DNA from 4 places in the Pantoea sp. USHLN298 genome. Region 4 is predicted to be linked to each of the others. Evidence: riboswitches for the same ligand, from Rfam matches in the RefSeq annotation. Region 4 holds a riboswitch; each other region holds the start of a gene.

Region 1 (4,270 bases), on a different contig from region 4:
CAGGTGACTATATATCGTTGAAAGATCAGCCTGTTGATAATACCGTCGATTACAGCGGCAAAATTATTACTGCTGGATTTGTCGATACTCACGTTCATTATCCTCAGATCACGATGATCAGTGAATATGGTGAACAGCTGATTGGCTGGCTTAATACTTATACTTTTCCAACAGAGATAAAATATAAAAACCATCACTATGCTTCACAGGAAGCAGCAGAATTTCTTGACCAGTTGATCAACAACGGGACGACCACTGCGCTGGTATTTGCGACCAGTTCACCGGTATCAGTCGATGCTTTTTTTGAGCAGGCGTTAAAACGCAATATGCGCATGATTAGCGGCAAGGTATTGATGGATCGAAACGCACCTGCAGAATTGCTGGATACGCCGCAGTCAGCCTATGAAGAGAGCAAATTGCTGATTGAGAAATGGCAGCACAAAGGACGGCTGGATTATGCGGTCACACCTCGCTTTGCGCCGACATCAACGGATCAGGAGTTGGCAGTCGCAGGAAGATTGCTTAAAGAATATCCCGATGTTTATCTGCATACCCATTTAGCTGAAAACAACCAGGAAGTCGAATGGGTAAAACAGCTATTCCCGCAAAGTCGCAGCTACCTGGATGTTTATGATAAACATGGGCTGGTAACCAAAAAATCGATTTTTGCCCACTCGATCCATCTCAACGATGATGACTTCAGGGTGCTGTCAGAGAAGAACGCTAATATTGCTTTTTGTCCTACTTCAAATCTTTTTTTGGGCAGCGGGCTCTTTAACCTGGATAAATCAAGAGAATATCATATTCCTGTGGGCCTCGGGACGGACGTAGGTGCCGGTACCAGTTTATCTGTTATTCAGACAATGGATGAGGCTTATAAAGTCACACAAATGCGGAAAGCGTTTACTGATAAGCCAGAAGAAGTGCACTCTCTCACGCCGAGGGAAAATCTCTATCTGGCTACGCTTGGCGGTGCTACGGTGCTGTCCCTCCAGGATAAAATAGGCAGTCTGACGCCTGGCAAAGAAGCCGATTTTGTGGTGCTCGACCCTCTGGCCGGTCCGATTCTGTCTGAGCGTAACAAGCAGGCGAAAAATATCGACGAAATTCTGTTTGGTATGGAGATGCTGGGTGATGATCGCATCGTTGCGCATACATATGTGATGGGAAAGAAAATGAAATAATCTGACATTTCGTGACGAGTAGAAAGACGGAGAATGCCCGAAGCGTTTTTATCTGAGAGCGGTGTTAACAGGCAGTAAGCCGACGCAATATATAAATTATAAGTCCTGCTCAAAGGCGCTCTCCGTCTGTTTCTAAACCGATTTGACAGGCTTAAAGGCAATGTTCCTGTCACAAGCCGCCCGATTTACACTAACGGCACAAGAATCAATAGTTCAGGCGGTAGTACGCTTGTCACAGAGAATCGTCAATCACCATAAATTCCCGCATCAATGGGTGGTCCAGGCTCTTTGCCTGGCTAAAGGATGATTGTCTGCGCGTGAGCAAAGATAACGGGTTTTATAGCCACACCTGGCAGAGAAATGCTTAGTGGCGACTAATTGAATTAAAGCCTGACAGTGTGATTTCACCTCAGCCCGCGGCGCGGCTGCCGATCGCTGATATCGCGATAATAGACACGATGAATCATTTCGCCGCAGCCCGAACAGCGGACGGAAATATAAGTGGAATATAGTCTCTGCCGTTTGGCGCAGTGGCACCGTTACGTTCGATATTAATTTCCTGCCATCAATGGCGGTGAAGAATAAACGATGATAATCGCATCATACATCCTGAATAGTATGAATTTCCGCTTCAACAGTCGCTCAACTCACTGAAAGTAGGTGTTTTTTTTGCGATGCTGTGCTCAGGCTAATTCTTATGGCGTGATGCAGCTTATCAATGGAAATAACATCCCCGCAGGGCGCTAATATTACCTACCTAAAAAAAGGTGTATTTATAGCCCGCAGCATTAAGCCTGTTTTTGCCGTCACAGGAATTGATCGGGATCCTACGAAGAGTTACCGGCGCGAGGATTGATCGCGCGGGGTGTCTTGCTTTCGCTGCGGCGGCTCCTTATGCTGCAGGCTGTAACATGACTCGGGGTGCCCTTCCACGTGAAGGCTGAGAAATACCCGTTGAACCTGAACTGGATAATGCCAGCGTAGGGAAGTCTGATGCCTGACCGCATTCGCCTTCTTGTTCGCCGGTTGGGAGCTATGATGAATCATCAATCTCAACACCTTTCTGCTGCGCAATTCGCGCCCATTCTGCACCGCTTCCGTCGCCAGTCACCGCTGGTGCACTGCATGACCAATGACGTGGTTCAAAACTTTACCGCCAATGTGCTGCTGGCGCTCAACGCTTCGCCAGCGATGGTGATTGATGCAGAGGAGGCCGCGCAGTTCAGCGGGTTTGCCGATGCCTTGTTAATTAATGTCGGGACGCTGACCGCTGAGCGCCAGCAGGCGATGCAGGCGGCGATCACGGCTGCCCGTCAGGCCGGCACGCCCTGGACGCTGGACCCGGTGGCCGTTGGAGCACTGACGCTGCGCACGACTTTCTGTCAGCAGCTGCTGACCGAGCAACCGGCGGTGATCCGGGGCAATGCCTCAGAGATTCTGGCGCTGGCGCAGCAGGCCAGCGGCGGACGCGGAGTAGACAGCCTGCATCAGGCGGATGTGGCGCTGGAGGCGGCCCGGCAACTGGCCCGTGACTATCAGACGCTGGTGATCGTGACCGGCGAAGTGGACTACGCTACCGACGGTCTGCGGACTTTTGCCATTCACGGCGGCAGCCCGCTGATGACGCGGGTGGTCGGCACCGGCTGCGCGTTGTCGGCGGTGGTGGCTGCCTTTAGCAGTCTGACCGGTGACCGGCTGCTCAACGTGGCGACGGCCTGTCAGGTGATGGCACGCGCCGGTGAGCAGGCAGCGGCAGGCTCGACCGGTCCCGGCAGTTTTGCCACGGCGTTTCTTGATGCGCTCTGGACGCTGGAGGTGAACCATGAAGCGCATTAATGCCCTGACTATCGCCGGTACCGATCCCAGCGGCGGAGCGGGGATTCAGGCCGATCTGAAAACCTTTTCGGCGCTGGGCGCGTACGGCACCAGCGTGATCACCGCGCTGGTGGCGCAGAATACCCGAGGCGTCCAGTCGGTCTACCGCATCGATCCTGACTTTGTCGCCGCTCAGCTCGATTCAGTGCTGGATGATGTGCGTATCGACAGCGCGAAAATCGGCATGTTATCGGAAACCGCGATAGTAGAACGGGTCGCGGCACGGCTGAAGCGCGCTGAAATTCCCTTTGTGGTACTGGATACGGTGATGGTGGCGAAAAGCGGCGATGCGCTGCTCTCGCCGGATGCAATTGCCAGCGTGCGCGAACTGTTACTGCCTCAGGTGTCGCTGATCACGCCGAATCTGCCGGAGGCGGCGGCGTTGCTGGGATGTGCCGTAGCGCAGAATGAAGCGCAGATGCGGACGCAGGGCGAGGCGTTACTGGCAGCGGGATGTCAGGCGGTATTGATGAAAGGCGGACATCTTACGGCTGACGACAGTCCGGACTGGCTGCTGACGCCTTCGGATCAGCTGCGGTTCAGCACGCCGCGCGTCAATACCCGGCATACCCACGGCACCGGTTGTACGCTGTCAGCAGCGCTGGCGGCATTGCGTCCCCGCTATGCGAACTGGGCAGATACGGTGGCTGAGGCCAAAGCCTGGTTGCAGCAGGCGCTGTTGCAGGCAGATTCACTGGAGGTCGGGCAGGGGATTGGGCCGGTACACCACTTTCATCAATGGTGGTAACAGCGTTGCGTCGTCCCTGAACAGGGCGACGCAGCGGTATCAGGGGGCTTCAAACCATGCGCTGTTGCGCTCGGCTATAGGGGTAATCGAGAAGATCATCTCCTGCAGATGGCGGCGCATCGCCGCTTCGGCAGCGTCAGGGTCGTGCTGTTTTAACGCCGCGAAAATCTCCTCATGCTGCTCAATCAGGCTTTCCGGCGGGGAAACTTCACTCAGCGTCAGAAAACGCACCCGGTCCATCGCCGCTTTGATGTTCTCGACCGTTTCCCACGCCAGCTTACAATCAATACTTTCGGCAATCAGCCGGTGAAACTCATCATCCAGGCTGAGAAACGCCTGGCTGTCATGCCGCTCAGCGGCCATACGTTGCAGTTGCAGGTTGTGCGCCAGCACCATCAGCGCCGGTTCGCCAATCTCCAGCGCGGCACGACGCACCACCGACACTTCCACCGCTTCACGGATA
Region 2 (4,270 bases), on a different contig from region 4:
GGTGCTATCTGGCCGTTGCTGGTGATGACCGGGATGCACCGGGTTTTTACCCCAACCATCATTCAGACCATTGCAGAAACCGGTAAAGAGGGCATGGTGATGCCGTCAGAAATTGGTGCCAATCTTTCGCTGGGCGGTTCGTCGCTGGCGGTGGCATTCCGGACTAAAAATCGCGAACTGCGCCAGACCGCGCTGGCCGCAGCGGCATCAGCGATCATTGCCGGCATTTCGGAACCGGCACTGTATGGCGTAGCGGTGCGGCTAAAACGTCCGCTGATCGCCTGCTTAATCAGCGGCTTTATCTGTGGTGCGGTGGCCGGGATTGGCGGACTGGCCAGTCATTCAATGGCCTCGCCTGGCCTGTTTACCAGCGTACAATTTTTCGATCCCGCCAACCCTATGTCTATGGTCTGGGTTGCCGCCGTGATGGTGCTGTCGGTGGTACTGTCCTTTGTGCTGACGCTGATTTTAGGTTTCGAGGACATCCCTGAAACCGAACCGTCGCCCGCGCCAGCAGCAACGCCTGCATCCGAGCGCACCAACGCGATTAACGCTAACTAATGGGCCATGCTGACCCGAAACCAGAGGATGTCATGTCTGAATCAAGATTCCCGCAAGGATTTTTATGGGGCGGTGCGTTAGCCGCCAACCAGGCTGAGGGTGGCTATCGTGAAGGCGGAAAGGGCTTAACCACCGTTGATATGATCCCCCACGGCCCGCATCGGATGCCGGTGAAACTCGGGCTGGAGCGGCGTTTCACCCTGCGCGAGGATGAGTTTTACCCCAGCCATGACGCCATTGATTTCTATCATCGCTATGCGGAAGACATCGCGCTGATGGCGGAAATGGGATTCAGCGTATTTCGCACCTCCATCGCCTGGAGCCGGCTCTATCCGAATGGTGATGAACTGACGCCGAATCCGGAGGGGATTGCCTTCTACCGCGCGGTGTTTGAAGAGTGCCGGAAATACAATATCGAACCGCTGGTCACCCTGTGCCACTTTGACGTACCGATGCATCTGGTGACCGAATATGGCTCGTGGCGGAATCGCAAAATGATCGACTTTTTTGCCCGCTATGCCCGCAGCTGTTTCGAGGCCTTTGACGGTCTGGTGAAATACTGGCTGACCTTTAATGAGATCAATATTTTGCTGCACAGCCCGTTCTCCGGGGCCGGACTGGTATTTGAGGCGGATGAAAATCACGACCAGGTGAAGTACCAGGCCGCCCATCATGAACTGGTGGCCAGCGCGCTGGTGACCCGAATCGCCCATGAGATTAACCCGGCGAATCAGGTGGGCTGTATGCTGGCGGGCGGCAATTTCTATCCCTGGTCAAGCAAACCGGAAGATGTCTGGGCGGCACTGGAGAAAGATCGCGAAAACCTGTTCTTCATTGATGTGCAGGCGCGCGGATACTATCCCGCCTATGCGGCGCGGCTATTCCGTGAAAAAGGAGTCAGTCTGGAGATAGCCGACGGCGATGCGGAAATCCTGAAAAACAGCGTCGATTTTGTCTCGTTCAGTTACTACGCCTCGCGTTGCGCGTCGGCGGAGATGAACGAGCTTAACAGCAGCGCCGCCAACGTAGTGAAGTCCCTGACTAATCCCCATCTGACGCGCAGCGAATGGGGCTGGGGCATCGATCCGCTTGGGTTACGCATCACCATGAATATGATGTATGACCGCTACCAGAAGCCGCTGTTCCTGGTGGAAAATGGCCTTGGCGCACGGGATACGATTAACGCTCAGGGTGAGATTGAAGATGATTACCGCATCAGCTATCTGCGTGAGCATATCCGGGCGATGGGCGACGCCATCGCCGATGGCGTGCCGGTGCTCGGCTATACCAGCTGGGGCTGCATCGATCTGGTGGCCGCATCAACCGGCGAAATGAGTAAACGCTACGGGTTTGTCTATGTGGATCGGGACGACCTTGGCCGGGGAACGCTGGCCCGCAGTCGGAAAAAATCGTTCTGGTGGTATAAAAAAGTGATCGCCAGTAACGGTGAAGATCTTGAGTGACAACGTCACTGCCTTAGCCCGCTAAACCGCAGCGGTTTAGCGGGGCCATCGGCTATTGCAGGCCGGCGGCGTGCCGTTGTATTCCGCTGACAATTATCGTATAACAAACGTCTCCGAGGGGTGTCCTGTTATGGGCTGAGATGGTGCAAACCGAACCCTTTGAACCTGATCTGGGTCATGCCAGCGAAGGGACGGGTCGGCAGAGTCTTCTGCAACATCTCCTGCATCATTGCCTGTTCTTCACCGTATGCCCGGATCTCCCTGAGTTAACACTTTTCGTTAACCAATAGTCACTGGAGATCCCATGTCACTTTCACTTTTTGAAACCGGCTTTTATGGCCGCCTGCGACAACAGGCTGGCGATCACTGGCACGCCTATGTCTCTCACGATTTTGTACAGCAGCTCGCTCAGGGCACGCTGCCAGCGGCCGCCTTTCGGCATTATCTCACCCAGGATTATCTGTTCCTGCTGCATTTTGCCCGCGCCTATGGGCTGCTGGTCAGCAAACTGCACGATCCGGTCGCGCTGCGAACCGCAACGGCCTCTCTCAATGCCATCGTCAATGAACTGCCGCTGCATCGGGCTTACTGCCAGCAATGGGGGATCAGCGAAGCCGCGCTGCTCAGTCAGACCGAAGCGGTTGAAACATTCAACTACACCCGCTACGTGCTGGATGTCGGCCACAGTGGAGATGCGCTGGAGCTGCTGACCGTGCTGATGCCGTGCGTTGCAGGCTATGCCGAAATCGGCCTGAGGCTGTTACAGGCTCCCGCCACGCTGTCCGACGGTAATCCTTATGCCGCCTGGATAGAGAATTATGGCGATGCCGATTATCTGGCGGGCGTCAGAGCCTCACTGGCACTGTTCGAAACGCTGGCCCGGCAGCGCGCCGGCGCAGCGCGTTTTGAACGGCTGGCAACCCTCTTCACCACCGCCACCCAACTGGAATCCGCCTTCTGGCAGATGGGGCTCAATCATCAATCCCCTTTGTCACCATGAGCGACTCAGGAGCATTACTGCCGCCCGGCATCTCAATCCGTGACCTTTGCGTCGATTTTGCCGCGCATCGGCTGTTTGACCGGCTCAGTCTGGAGATTCTCCCGGCAAGTTTCACTGCCCTGCTCGGTGCCAGCGGTATCGGAAAGAGTACCTTAATGCGCGTCATCGCTGGCCTGACGCCGCCGACATCCGGAGTGATTAGCGGCAGTGATGGCCTGCCGCTGGCTGGCCGGATCGCCTGGATGGGCCAGCAAGATTTGCTCTATCCGTGGCTGAGCGTTGAGCAAAATGTCTGCCTTGCCAGCCGTCTGAAGGGTGAAAAACCGGACCGCCTCTGGGCGCAACATCTGCTGAAGCGGGTGGGTCTGCATCGTCACGCAACGGCGCGGCCCGCGACGCTCTCCGGCGGGATGCGGCAACGGGCTGCGCTGGCCCGCACGCTGTATGCGCGCAAACCGATCGTCCTGATGGATGAGCCTTTTTCCGCACTTGATGCCCTGACCCGCCATCAGATTCAGACACTGGCGGCGGAGGTGCTGGCACATCATACCGTTTTGCTGATCACCCATGATGCGGCGGAAGCCTGTCGGCTGAGCCATCAGATGCTGATACTCAGCGCCTCCGGTCTGGAATCCTGTCAGCCGTTGCCGGGCCAGCCGCCGCGCGCGCCGAACGATATCGGCGTCATAGAGAGTCAGGCAGCCCTACTGCAAAAACTGTCACTGTCAGAGGTGGCCGGATGAAACAGCTTAACGGTTTAGCCAGAATGTGGCGCGGCATCACCCTGTTTAGTGGACTGATTGCGCTGTGGTGGCTGATCACCCTGACGTCGATTCCGGCGTTTCTGCTGCCTTCGCCCGTTGCGGTGGCACAGGCGTTATGGGCGAACAAAGCCTGGCTCGGCTATCACAGCCTGATTACCCTCACCGAGATCCTCTGCGGGATGATCACCGGCGTCGCGCTCGGCGCTCTGCTGGCGCTGGGCATGACGTTTTCGCCGCGTCTGCAACGCTGGATGATGCCGCTGGTCCTCACCAGCCAGGCGATTCCGGTGTTTGCGCTGGCTCCGCTGCTGGTGCTGTGGTTTGGCTTTGGCATGAGCGCCAAAGTGGCAATGGCGGTGCTGGTGATTTTCTTTCCGGTAACTTCGGCCTTTTATGATGGTCTGCGGCGCGTGCCAACCGGCTATCTGGATCTGGCGCAGACGCTGGGCGCATCACGCGCATCGCAACTGCGTCACGTCCGG
Region 3 (4,270 bases), on a different contig from region 4:
TTCGGCGCGCGTCGCTTTGTATTCCGGCAAATAGCGTCCGGCCTGGCGCATCATCCACACCGGCGTCACATCAACTGGCTGACGCAACAGGGCACGCAAATAACGGTCGTTCTTCAGTTCACTCATCTTATTACTCTCTCAATTTCAGGCGTGTAGTGTAGCACTTTCACGCTCCGGCGCGGCACAGGGCGACGGTATCTTCAATCAGGCGACGCGCCACGGTGCCCGGTGGCGGCAGCAAAGGTAAGGCATCAAAACGGAACCAGGCGGCATCTAACAGCTCTTTGCCGTCATGTTGCAGATCGCCGCTGTCAAACTCCGCCATAAAGGCCGTCATCAGCGACTGCGGGAAGGGCCACGGCTGAGAGGTGACATAGCGCACGTTTTTAACGCGGATGTTGCTCTCTTCCATCACTTCCCGCGCCACCGCCTGCTCCAGCGTCTCGCCCACTTCGACGAAACCGGCCAGCACGGTATAGACCTTATTGCGGTGGCGGGCATGATTAGCCAGCAGGATCTGGTCGCCACGGCGGATCGCTACGATGATGCAGGGCGCAATCTGTGGATAATATCGCTCGCGACAATGGCTGCACAGGCAGGCAAATTCATGTTTACTGTGGTGCATTTCGTGGCCGCAGTAGCCGCACCAGCGATGCGAACGGTAGAACTCCGCCAGCTGCACGCCGCGACCTGCCAGCTGAAACAGCCCGACATCCAGATCGATCAGTTGCCGCACCGAGAACATGCTTTCTGAACGCGGCTCGCAAATCAGCCAGACATTTTCCCCCTGCCACTCGCCAATCAGTCGGGCTTTCGTGCCAGTCAGACCGAAATTTTCGGCGCTTCCGTGGGGTAAATCACCTTGTGGCAACCAAAGTTTCTGCTCGTGGCTGACAATCCACCATCCAGCGTCTACGCTTGAGATTTCGCATTGCATTTATTTCGTCATCCTTAGCGTCAACTCGCACGCTGAAGTCCTGATGTTAAGTGTGTAGATAAACAACTATAACTCACATGGAGTTAGATATGCTTAACCAGTTAGACGTCCTGGCCGAACGCGTAGGTGGCAGTAACGAACTGGTCGATTCGTGGCTGGAAGCCCGTCGCCAGCTGTTAGTGACCTATTACCATCTGGTCGGCCTGAAACCGAAAAAAGAAGCTCTGACCCGCCTCGATGAGCAGGCGCTGGATAACTTCTGTCATGGCCTGGTCGATTATCTCTCCGCCGGTCACTTTAGTATTTATGAGCGCATCATCAGCGAGATGAGCGGTGACAGCCCGATGATCGCAGCGGCCCAGGTTTACCCGCCGCTGGAAGCCAACACCGAGCGCCTGATGCAACTGTACGATGGCCATTTGCAGCAGGCGATCGATGACGATAACTGCATGACGTTCCAGCAGGCGTTGTCTGAAGTTGGTGAAGTGCTGGAAGCGCGCTTCACGCTGGAAGACAAGCTGATCCAGCTGGCATGGGACAACCATCTGGCCCCCCCGCCGGTAGCCAATGACAGCCAGATGGCTCGTCCGGCGTAACGTTAATCACCGGTAAAGGGGTTGTGATTCTGTTACAGCCCTTTTATGCTGAAAGGGTTCTGGCGGCTCAGGCCTGATGAACCTTTTTTCTGTTTAAAAGTTATCGTTTTAAGCCGGTGCCTATCGGCGCAGCGTAAAACGTCTTCTTGTCGGAGTGCCCAATTGGGCTGAGACCGTTAATTCGGGATCCGCGGAACCTGATCAGGTTAGAACCTGCGAAGGGAACAAGAGTAAATATTGCCAGTACGCCAGTGTCTTGCGCTGCCCGTGCTGTTACTCCTGCCGAACTCCGGACAAGCATCATTCCCACTCAACTGGAAGATTGCTATGTCTGACTCAAAAATGACCCGTCGTGAACAGCGTGCCCAGGCCCAGGAATTTATCGATTCACTGCAAGGCGGCAACGCGTTCCCCCGTTCTGAACGTATCTGGATCACCGGCAGCCGGGAGGATATTCGTGTGCCAATGCGCGAAATCAGGCTCAGCCCGACCCACATCGGTGGCAGCCAGGATCAGCCGCGCTATGAGCCGAATGATGCGGTGCCGGTCTATGATACCGCCGGCCCCTATGGCGATCCCGCCGCGCAGATCGATCTGCATCGCGGACTGACGAAACTGCGTGCCGGCTGGATCGAAGAACGTCATGACAGCCAGCCACTGCCGCAGCGCAGTTCAGGCTATACCCAGCAGCGTCTGGCGGATGAAAGCCTCGATCATCTGCGTTTTAACGCGCTGCCTGTGCCGCGCCGCGCCCTTACCGGCCGTTGCGTCACACAGATGCATTATGCGCGTCAGGGCATCGTTACGCCGGAAATGGAGTTTATCGCCCTGCGAGAGAATATGGGCCGTGAGCGAATCCGCGACCAGATTTTGCTGCAACAGCATCCCGGCCATAGTTTTGGCGCGCAACTGCCGGATAACATCACGCCCGAATTTGTCCGTCAGGAAGTGGCCGCGGGTCGGGCCATTATCCCCGCCAACATTAACCATCCTGAATCGGAACCGATGATTATCGGCCGTCACTTTCTGGTCAAGGTAAATGCCAACATCGGCAATTCAGCGGTCAGCTCATCGATTGAGGAGGAGGTCGAAAAGCTGGTCTGGTCAACGCGCTGGGGCGCCGATACGGTAATGGATCTCTCTACCGGCCGGAATATTCATGAAACGCGCGAGTGGATTTTGCGAAACAGCCCGGTGCCGATCGGCACAGTGCCGATTTATCAGGCGCTGGAAAAAGTGAACGGCGTGGCCGAAGCGCTTAACTGGGCGGTGTTCCGCGATACGCTGCTTGAACAGGCGGAACAAGGGGTTGATTACTTCACCATCCATGCTGGCGTGCTGCTGCGCTATGTGCCGATGACGGCAAAACGGCTGACCGGTATTGTCTCGCGCGGCGGATCGATCATGGCGAAATGGTGTCTGTCGCATCATCAGGAGAGCTTTCTCTATCAGCATTTCCGCGAAATCTGTGAAATCTGTGCCGCCTACGATGTCTCACTGTCGCTGGGAGATGGTTTACGCCCAGGCTCGATTCAGGATGCGAATGACGAAGCGCAATTTGCCGAACTGCGTACGCTGGGAGAGCTGACAAAGATCGCCTGGGAGTATGATGTGCAGGTGATGATTGAAGGCCCCGGCCACGTCCCGATGCATATGATCCGCCGAAACATGACGGAGCAGCTCGACCATTGCCATGAAGCGCCCTTCTATACGCTTGGGCCGCTCACTACTGACATTGCGCCCGGCTATGACCACATTACATCAGGTATCGGTGCCGCCATGATTGGCTGGTTTGGCTGCGCCATGCTCTGTTATGTCACCCCCAAAGAGCATCTTGGGCTGCCAAATAAAGAGGATGTGAAGCAGGGATTGATCACCTACAAGATTGCCGCTCATGCCGCCGATCTCGCCAAAGGCCATCCGGGTGCGCAGATCCGCGATAACGCGATGTCAAAAGCGCGCTTTGAATTTCGCTGGGAAGATCAGTTTAATCTGGCGCTCGATCCCCATACCGCGCGCGCCATGCATGATGAAACCCTGCCGCAGGAGTCAGGCAAGGTGGCGCATTTCTGTTCAATGTGCGGCCCAAAGTTCTGCTCAATGAAAATATCGCAGGAGGTGCGGGATTTTGCCGCACGCCAGCAAGCCAGCGCTGAGCCGATTGAGGTGGGTATGGCTCAGATGTCTGAACAATTTCGCCGCCGCGGTGGTGAGCTTTACCACCCCGCCGATGCCATGAAGGAGGAGTAACAATGACTGCATTTCCTGCTACCGCGCCGCGCCTTGGGCTTTATCCGGTAGTCGATAGCGTTGACTGGATCGAACGCCTGCTGGACGCGGGCGTCCGTACTCTGCAACTGCGCATCAAAGACCAGCCGGACGAGGCCGCCGAAGCCGCTGTCGCCCAGGCGATTGCGCTGGGCAAACGCTACGATGCGCGCCTGTTTATCAATGACTACTGGCGGCTGGCGATTAAACATCACGCCTACGGTGTGCATCTGGGCCAGGAAGATCTGGAGGTGGCAGACCTGGCGCAGATCCACCAGGCCGGACTACGGCTCGGTATTTCTACCCATGATGATGCCGAACTGGATCGTGCTCTGGCTATTCAGCCCTCTTATATCGCGCTGGGCCACATTTTCCCGACCCGGACCAAAGAGATGCCCTCGGCACCACAGGGACTGGCGGAACTGCAGCGACATCTGGCGCGGCTGTCAGACATTCCCACCGTGGCGAT
Region 4 (4,270 bases):
CAGCGCATTGGTGAAGATCACCAGCCCATCCGCCGAGTCCGGCAGGCCGACGGTGGCGTTAAACAGCAAAAAGAAACCGGTCGCCAGCACGATCCCGGGCATGGCCAGAATCAGCATACCGCTGGTGTCGATCAGCTGCGCCGCGACCGGATGCTGGCGCAGGCGCAACTCGCGACTGCTCCACAGCAGCATCAGCGTCAGTGTGACACAGAGCAGACCGGCACCCAGCGCAATACGCAACGAGGTCAGCGTCGCCTGCCACAGTGCTGGCTGGGCCAGCGCGCCGCGCAACCCGCCGTGCAAACCATCCACCACCACTGCCGCCAGCGGCGGCAACAGCAGCAGTAACGCCAGCACAATCAGCAGGCCATCGGTCAGCTGCGCCAGGCGCGAATCCTGCGGATCGCGCCAGCCGTGCAGCTGGCTGGTGCCGACGGGAATCGCCTTGCTGAAACGCTGGCTAAGCAGCACCAGCGTCAGACAGCAGCCGAGCTGGATCAGCGCCAGCAGGGCGGCCCGTCCGGGATCGTAGTCGTAACTGAGCGCCTGGAAGATCGCCAGTTCAATGGTGGTGGCCTGCGGCCCGCCGCCCAGCGAAAGCACGGTGGCGAAGCTGGCGAAGCAGAGCATAAAGATCAGCGCGCCGGTCGGCAGCAGCTGACGACGCAGCCACGGCCACTCCAGCAAGCGAAAGTGGTGCCAGCCGCGCAGATCAAGCTGCGCCGCCAGCTGGCGCTGTTCCGCCGGAATACTTTCCAGCGCCTGCAGCATCAGGCGCGTCGCCAGCGGCAGGTTAAAAAAGACGTGTGCCAGCAAAATGCCCTGCAACCCATAGGGCGAGAAGCGATAATCGATGCCGATCAGCTGACAAATCTGCGCCAGCCAGCCGACGCGACCATAGACCGTCAGCAAGCCGAACACCGCCACCAGCACCGGCAGCACCAGCGTCATGGCGCACAGGCGCAGCAATAACTGGCGGCCGGGAAAGCGGCGTCGATAAAGGGCGCGGGCCAGCGGCAGGGCGGGCAGCAGCGACAGCAGGGCAGAGAGCAGCGCCTGACCAAAGGAGAAGGCGATAACGTGATGCAGATACGCGTCCTGCAGCACGCTGCGCCAGTCGGTGACCGGCGCGGCATTCCACAGTGAGCCAAAGGCGAACAGCGCCACGCTGATTAACAGCAGCGTGGCGAGCGAACCAGGAATCAGCCAGCGCGGCATCAGCGGCTGACGGCGCGTTGCCACTGGCTAATCCAGCCTGAACGCTGGCTGGCAACCTCTTCCGGCGAGTATTGCAGCGCGGTGGTGGGCACCTTCAGTGTCGAAAATCCGGCCGGCAGGGTGGTGTTGATCACCGGATACATCCAGTTGCCGGTCGGGATGGTGTTCTGGAACGCAGGCGACACCATAAATTGCATGAACTGCTGCGCCAGTTTCGGCTGTTTGCTGCTGGCTAACTGTGCGGCGACCTCAACCTGCAGATAGTGACCTTCGGCAAACGGCGCGGCGGCGTAGTTCTCTTTTTTCTCTTCGATGAGGTGGTAAGCCGGCGAGGTGGTATAGCTCAGCACCAGATCGCCTTCCCCTTTCAGGAACAGGCCGTAGGCTTCACTCCAGCCCTTGGTGACGGTCACGGTTTTCTGCGCCAGCTTTTGCCACGCCTGCGGTGCCTGATCGCCATAGACTTTTTGCATCCACAGCAGCAGACCTAACCCCGGTGTACTGGTGCGCGGATCTTCGTAGATCACCCGCCATTTTTCCGGGCTCTCTACCAGCTCTTTCAGGCTTTTCGGCGGATTTTTCAGGCGGGTTTTGTCATAGACGAAGGCGAAATAGCCGTAGTCAAACGGGATAAAGGTGCTGTCGTGCCAGCCGCCCGGTAGCGTTAGTTGCGCGGTATCGACCTGACTGGCGGCGAACAGGCCGGTTTTTTGCGCCGCCTGCAGCAGGTTGTTATCCAGTCCCAGTACCACATCGGCTTTGCTGTTTTTGCCTTCCATCCGCACGCGATTCAGCAGCGATACGCCATCTTCCAGCGTGACAAATTTCAGTTCGCAGTCGCACTGCGCTTCAAAGGCTTTTTTAATCGCCGGGCCTGGGCCCCAGTCAGCGGAGAAGGAGTCGTAGGTGTAGACCGTGAGCACCGGTTTAGCCGCCAGGACCGGCGTGGAGAGTAACAGCAGCAGTGGCAGAACTTTGTTTAACACTTTGCGCTCCTTCGGGAGAATAGGGGATGAGTCGCAAAGGATCTGAGCAGCAGGTCTCTCAAATCCCTACGTCGGTATTAACCGAATCAGGTTCGACGGGTCTTTCTCAGCCGCACGCGGCACCCCGTTGAGAACGTCACATTCTAGTCATTTCAGCCGTAGCGCGAAAGCGTTACAGCGCGGGCGGCGCAAACCAGGCCGATTTAAAATCGAACCAGCCCAGCGTATTCATCCGTACGCCGCGCATACTGCGCTGACCTTCCAGCAGCAGCCAGTGATGAAACAGTGGATGCAGCCCGGCGTCTTCCACTAACCGCTTACTCCATTCCGCCAGCGGCAGCGCCTTTTCGCGCCAGCGGGCGGCATCAGCCTGCCAGTCAATCGGCAGGCAGTGATGCAGCAGCGGGATCTCATACAGCTGCGCAAACAGTGAATAATTCAGCGGCAGGGTAAAGTTCACGCTGCCGAGCCAGATGTCACTTTCCGCTTCACCCTGATACCAGCTTTCGTAGCTGATCTCGCGGGTCTCCAGCGTGACGCCGTGCTGCGCCAGCAGCGGACGCAATGCATTGGCGATCCCTTCGTGCTCGACGTGCTGGCTATACCAGGTCAGCGTCAGATGGGTCAGGCCGGGCGGCTTTTCTACCGGCGTCAGATCGCGCCGGTGATGCCAGCGCGGCAGCAGGCCATAGGCTGGAAACCAGTAGCGCTGATAACCCACGCCAGCATGATTGAGCAGGGCGATAGGGTTAAACAGATAGCTGACCCAGCGCCGTATCGCCTCGTCGCGGCCCTTCTCTGAGCGCTGATCGAACAGCAAATAGTAGCAACCCTCTTCGAGGCGGCTCTCTTCCTGCACCTCATCTGCGCCGTCGCCCTGCAGACGTACGCCCGCATAGACCAGTTCGTCGCTGATATCCGGCAAGACCCAGATAGAGACGTCATCAATCAGGGCGCGAAAGCCGAAGTAATCATCAAAGGCTTCAATCTTCAGCTGGCTTTCCTGATTGCGGATCACGCTGTACGGGCCGGTGCCAATCGGCTGGCGGGCAAAGTCGCGCAGCGTCGGCCACTCGCGCGGCAGGATCATGGCGCTGACGCTGGCCAGCAACCAGGGTAACCAGTCGTCGGGCTGGTTTAAGGTGATATCCAGCGTCCAGGGCGCGGGCGAGTCGATCTGCTGAATGTGGGAAAACAGCGGCTGCTGGCGCTGACGTTCCAGCGAATCGATCACGTCGGCCATCTCCAGCTCGCGACCATGATGAAAGCGAATCGCCGGACGCAGAAAGAAGCGCCAGTGTAGCGGGGAGGTTTGCTGCCAGTGGTGGGCGATATCAGCCTCGATTTCCCCGTTTTCCTCATTTATGCGCGTCAGGCCGTTGAAAATCTGGCGGGCAATATGGGTTTCGGAGCGGCGCAGGGCGGAGCCGGGTTGAAGATTAAGCAGCGGACGGTAGTAAAGCACCCGCAGAATGTGTTTGCCCTGGCGGAAGCTGCGGCCAAGGTGGGCGCCAATCATCTGCCTGACCTGATTTTTATCGCCGACCAGCTGCACCAGCTGATCGATGCGATCCTGCTCCAGCAGATCCTCCGCCCGCTGCTGCTGTAGCGCCAGGCCGGTGTAGCAAAAAGTGAGCTGCGAGCGCTTACCGCGTCCGGCCTCAGCCTGCCAGATCAACCAGCCGGCAGCCTGCATCCGGTTGAGTAAATTACGCATATGACGACGCGAGCAGTGCAGCAGGTCAGCCAGTTCACTGAGGGTGATCTCCTGCGTCTGACCCTGACAGCTTTGCCACAGGCGAATAAACTGCTGCTTCAGACGAGATGAGGACATAAAAGAGGAACTCCTGCTGAAAAGCGCTCTGTTTTTCTTGCCCTATTTTAAGAGCAAACTTTCCCTTATGGGAAGAGCGGGAGGCATTCAGCAATGAATGGCGTTCGACCCTCATGCCGCTGTTCAGCGGGATGCTTTTCTGAGTAGGGTGCATTTACACCGCCAGCAGATGATCTCTGCTGGCTTTTTTCATGCTGCACGGTATCGTCTACCCTTCTTCTCTTCCCCTGTT

The links. Region 4 has a riboswitch for thiamine pyrophosphate ahead of thiB (thiamine ABC transporter substrate binding subunit). Riboswitches for the same ligand answer to the same signal wherever they lie in the genome.
Region 1: linked by a shared signal. The riboswitch ahead of thiM (hydroxyethylthiazole kinase) and the one ahead of thiB (thiamine ABC transporter substrate binding subunit) in region 4 are both predicted to bind thiamine pyrophosphate.
Region 2: linked by a shared signal. The riboswitch ahead of tenA (thiaminase II) and the one ahead of thiB (thiamine ABC transporter substrate binding subunit) in region 4 are both predicted to bind thiamine pyrophosphate.
Region 3: linked by a shared signal. The riboswitch ahead of thiC (phosphomethylpyrimidine synthase ThiC) and the one ahead of thiB (thiamine ABC transporter substrate binding subunit) in region 4 are both predicted to bind thiamine pyrophosphate.

The regions. Positions count from the first base shown of each region.
Region 1 is NZ_JBBCRO010000003.1:178,138-182,407, reverse strand. Features, by position in the region: gene guaD (guanine deaminase) at 1-1,184, shown strand, start outside; TPP riboswitch at 2,092-2,188, shown strand; gene thiM (hydroxyethylthiazole kinase) at 2,223-3,020, shown strand; gene thiD (bifunctional hydroxymethylpyrimidine kinase/phosphomethylpyrimidine kinase) at 3,007-3,807, shown strand; gene WFK59_RS08815 (GntR family transcriptional regulator) at 3,847-4,270, opposite strand, start outside.
Region 2 is NZ_JBBCRO010000005.1:202,318-206,587, reverse strand. Features, by position in the region: gene ascF (PTS cellobiose/arbutin/salicin transporter subunit IIBC) at 1-561, shown strand, start outside; gene WFK59_RS14475 (6-phospho-beta-glucosidase) at 594-2,024, shown strand; TPP riboswitch at 2,131-2,233, shown strand; gene tenA (thiaminase II) at 2,329-3,024, shown strand; gene WFK59_RS14465 (ABC transporter ATP-binding protein) at 3,021-3,767, shown strand; gene WFK59_RS14460 (ABC transporter permease) at 3,764-4,270, shown strand, end outside.
Region 3 is NZ_JBBCRO010000011.1:6,878-11,147, forward strand. Features, by position in the region: gene hemE (uroporphyrinogen decarboxylase) at 1-126, opposite strand, end outside; gene nudC (NAD(+) diphosphatase) at 167-937, opposite strand; gene rsd (sigma D regulator) at 1,027-1,533, shown strand; TPP riboswitch at 1,674-1,774, shown strand; gene thiC (phosphomethylpyrimidine synthase ThiC) at 1,861-3,783, shown strand; gene thiE (thiamine phosphate synthase) at 3,786-4,270, shown strand, end outside.
Region 4 is NZ_JBBCRO010000004.1:153,820-158,089, reverse strand. Features, by position in the region: gene thiP (thiamine/thiamine pyrophosphate ABC transporter permease ThiP) at 1-1,242, opposite strand, end outside; gene thiB (thiamine ABC transporter substrate binding subunit) at 1,218-2,204, opposite strand; TPP riboswitch at 2,250-2,341, opposite strand; gene sgrR (HTH-type transcriptional regulator SgrR) at 2,377-4,038, opposite strand.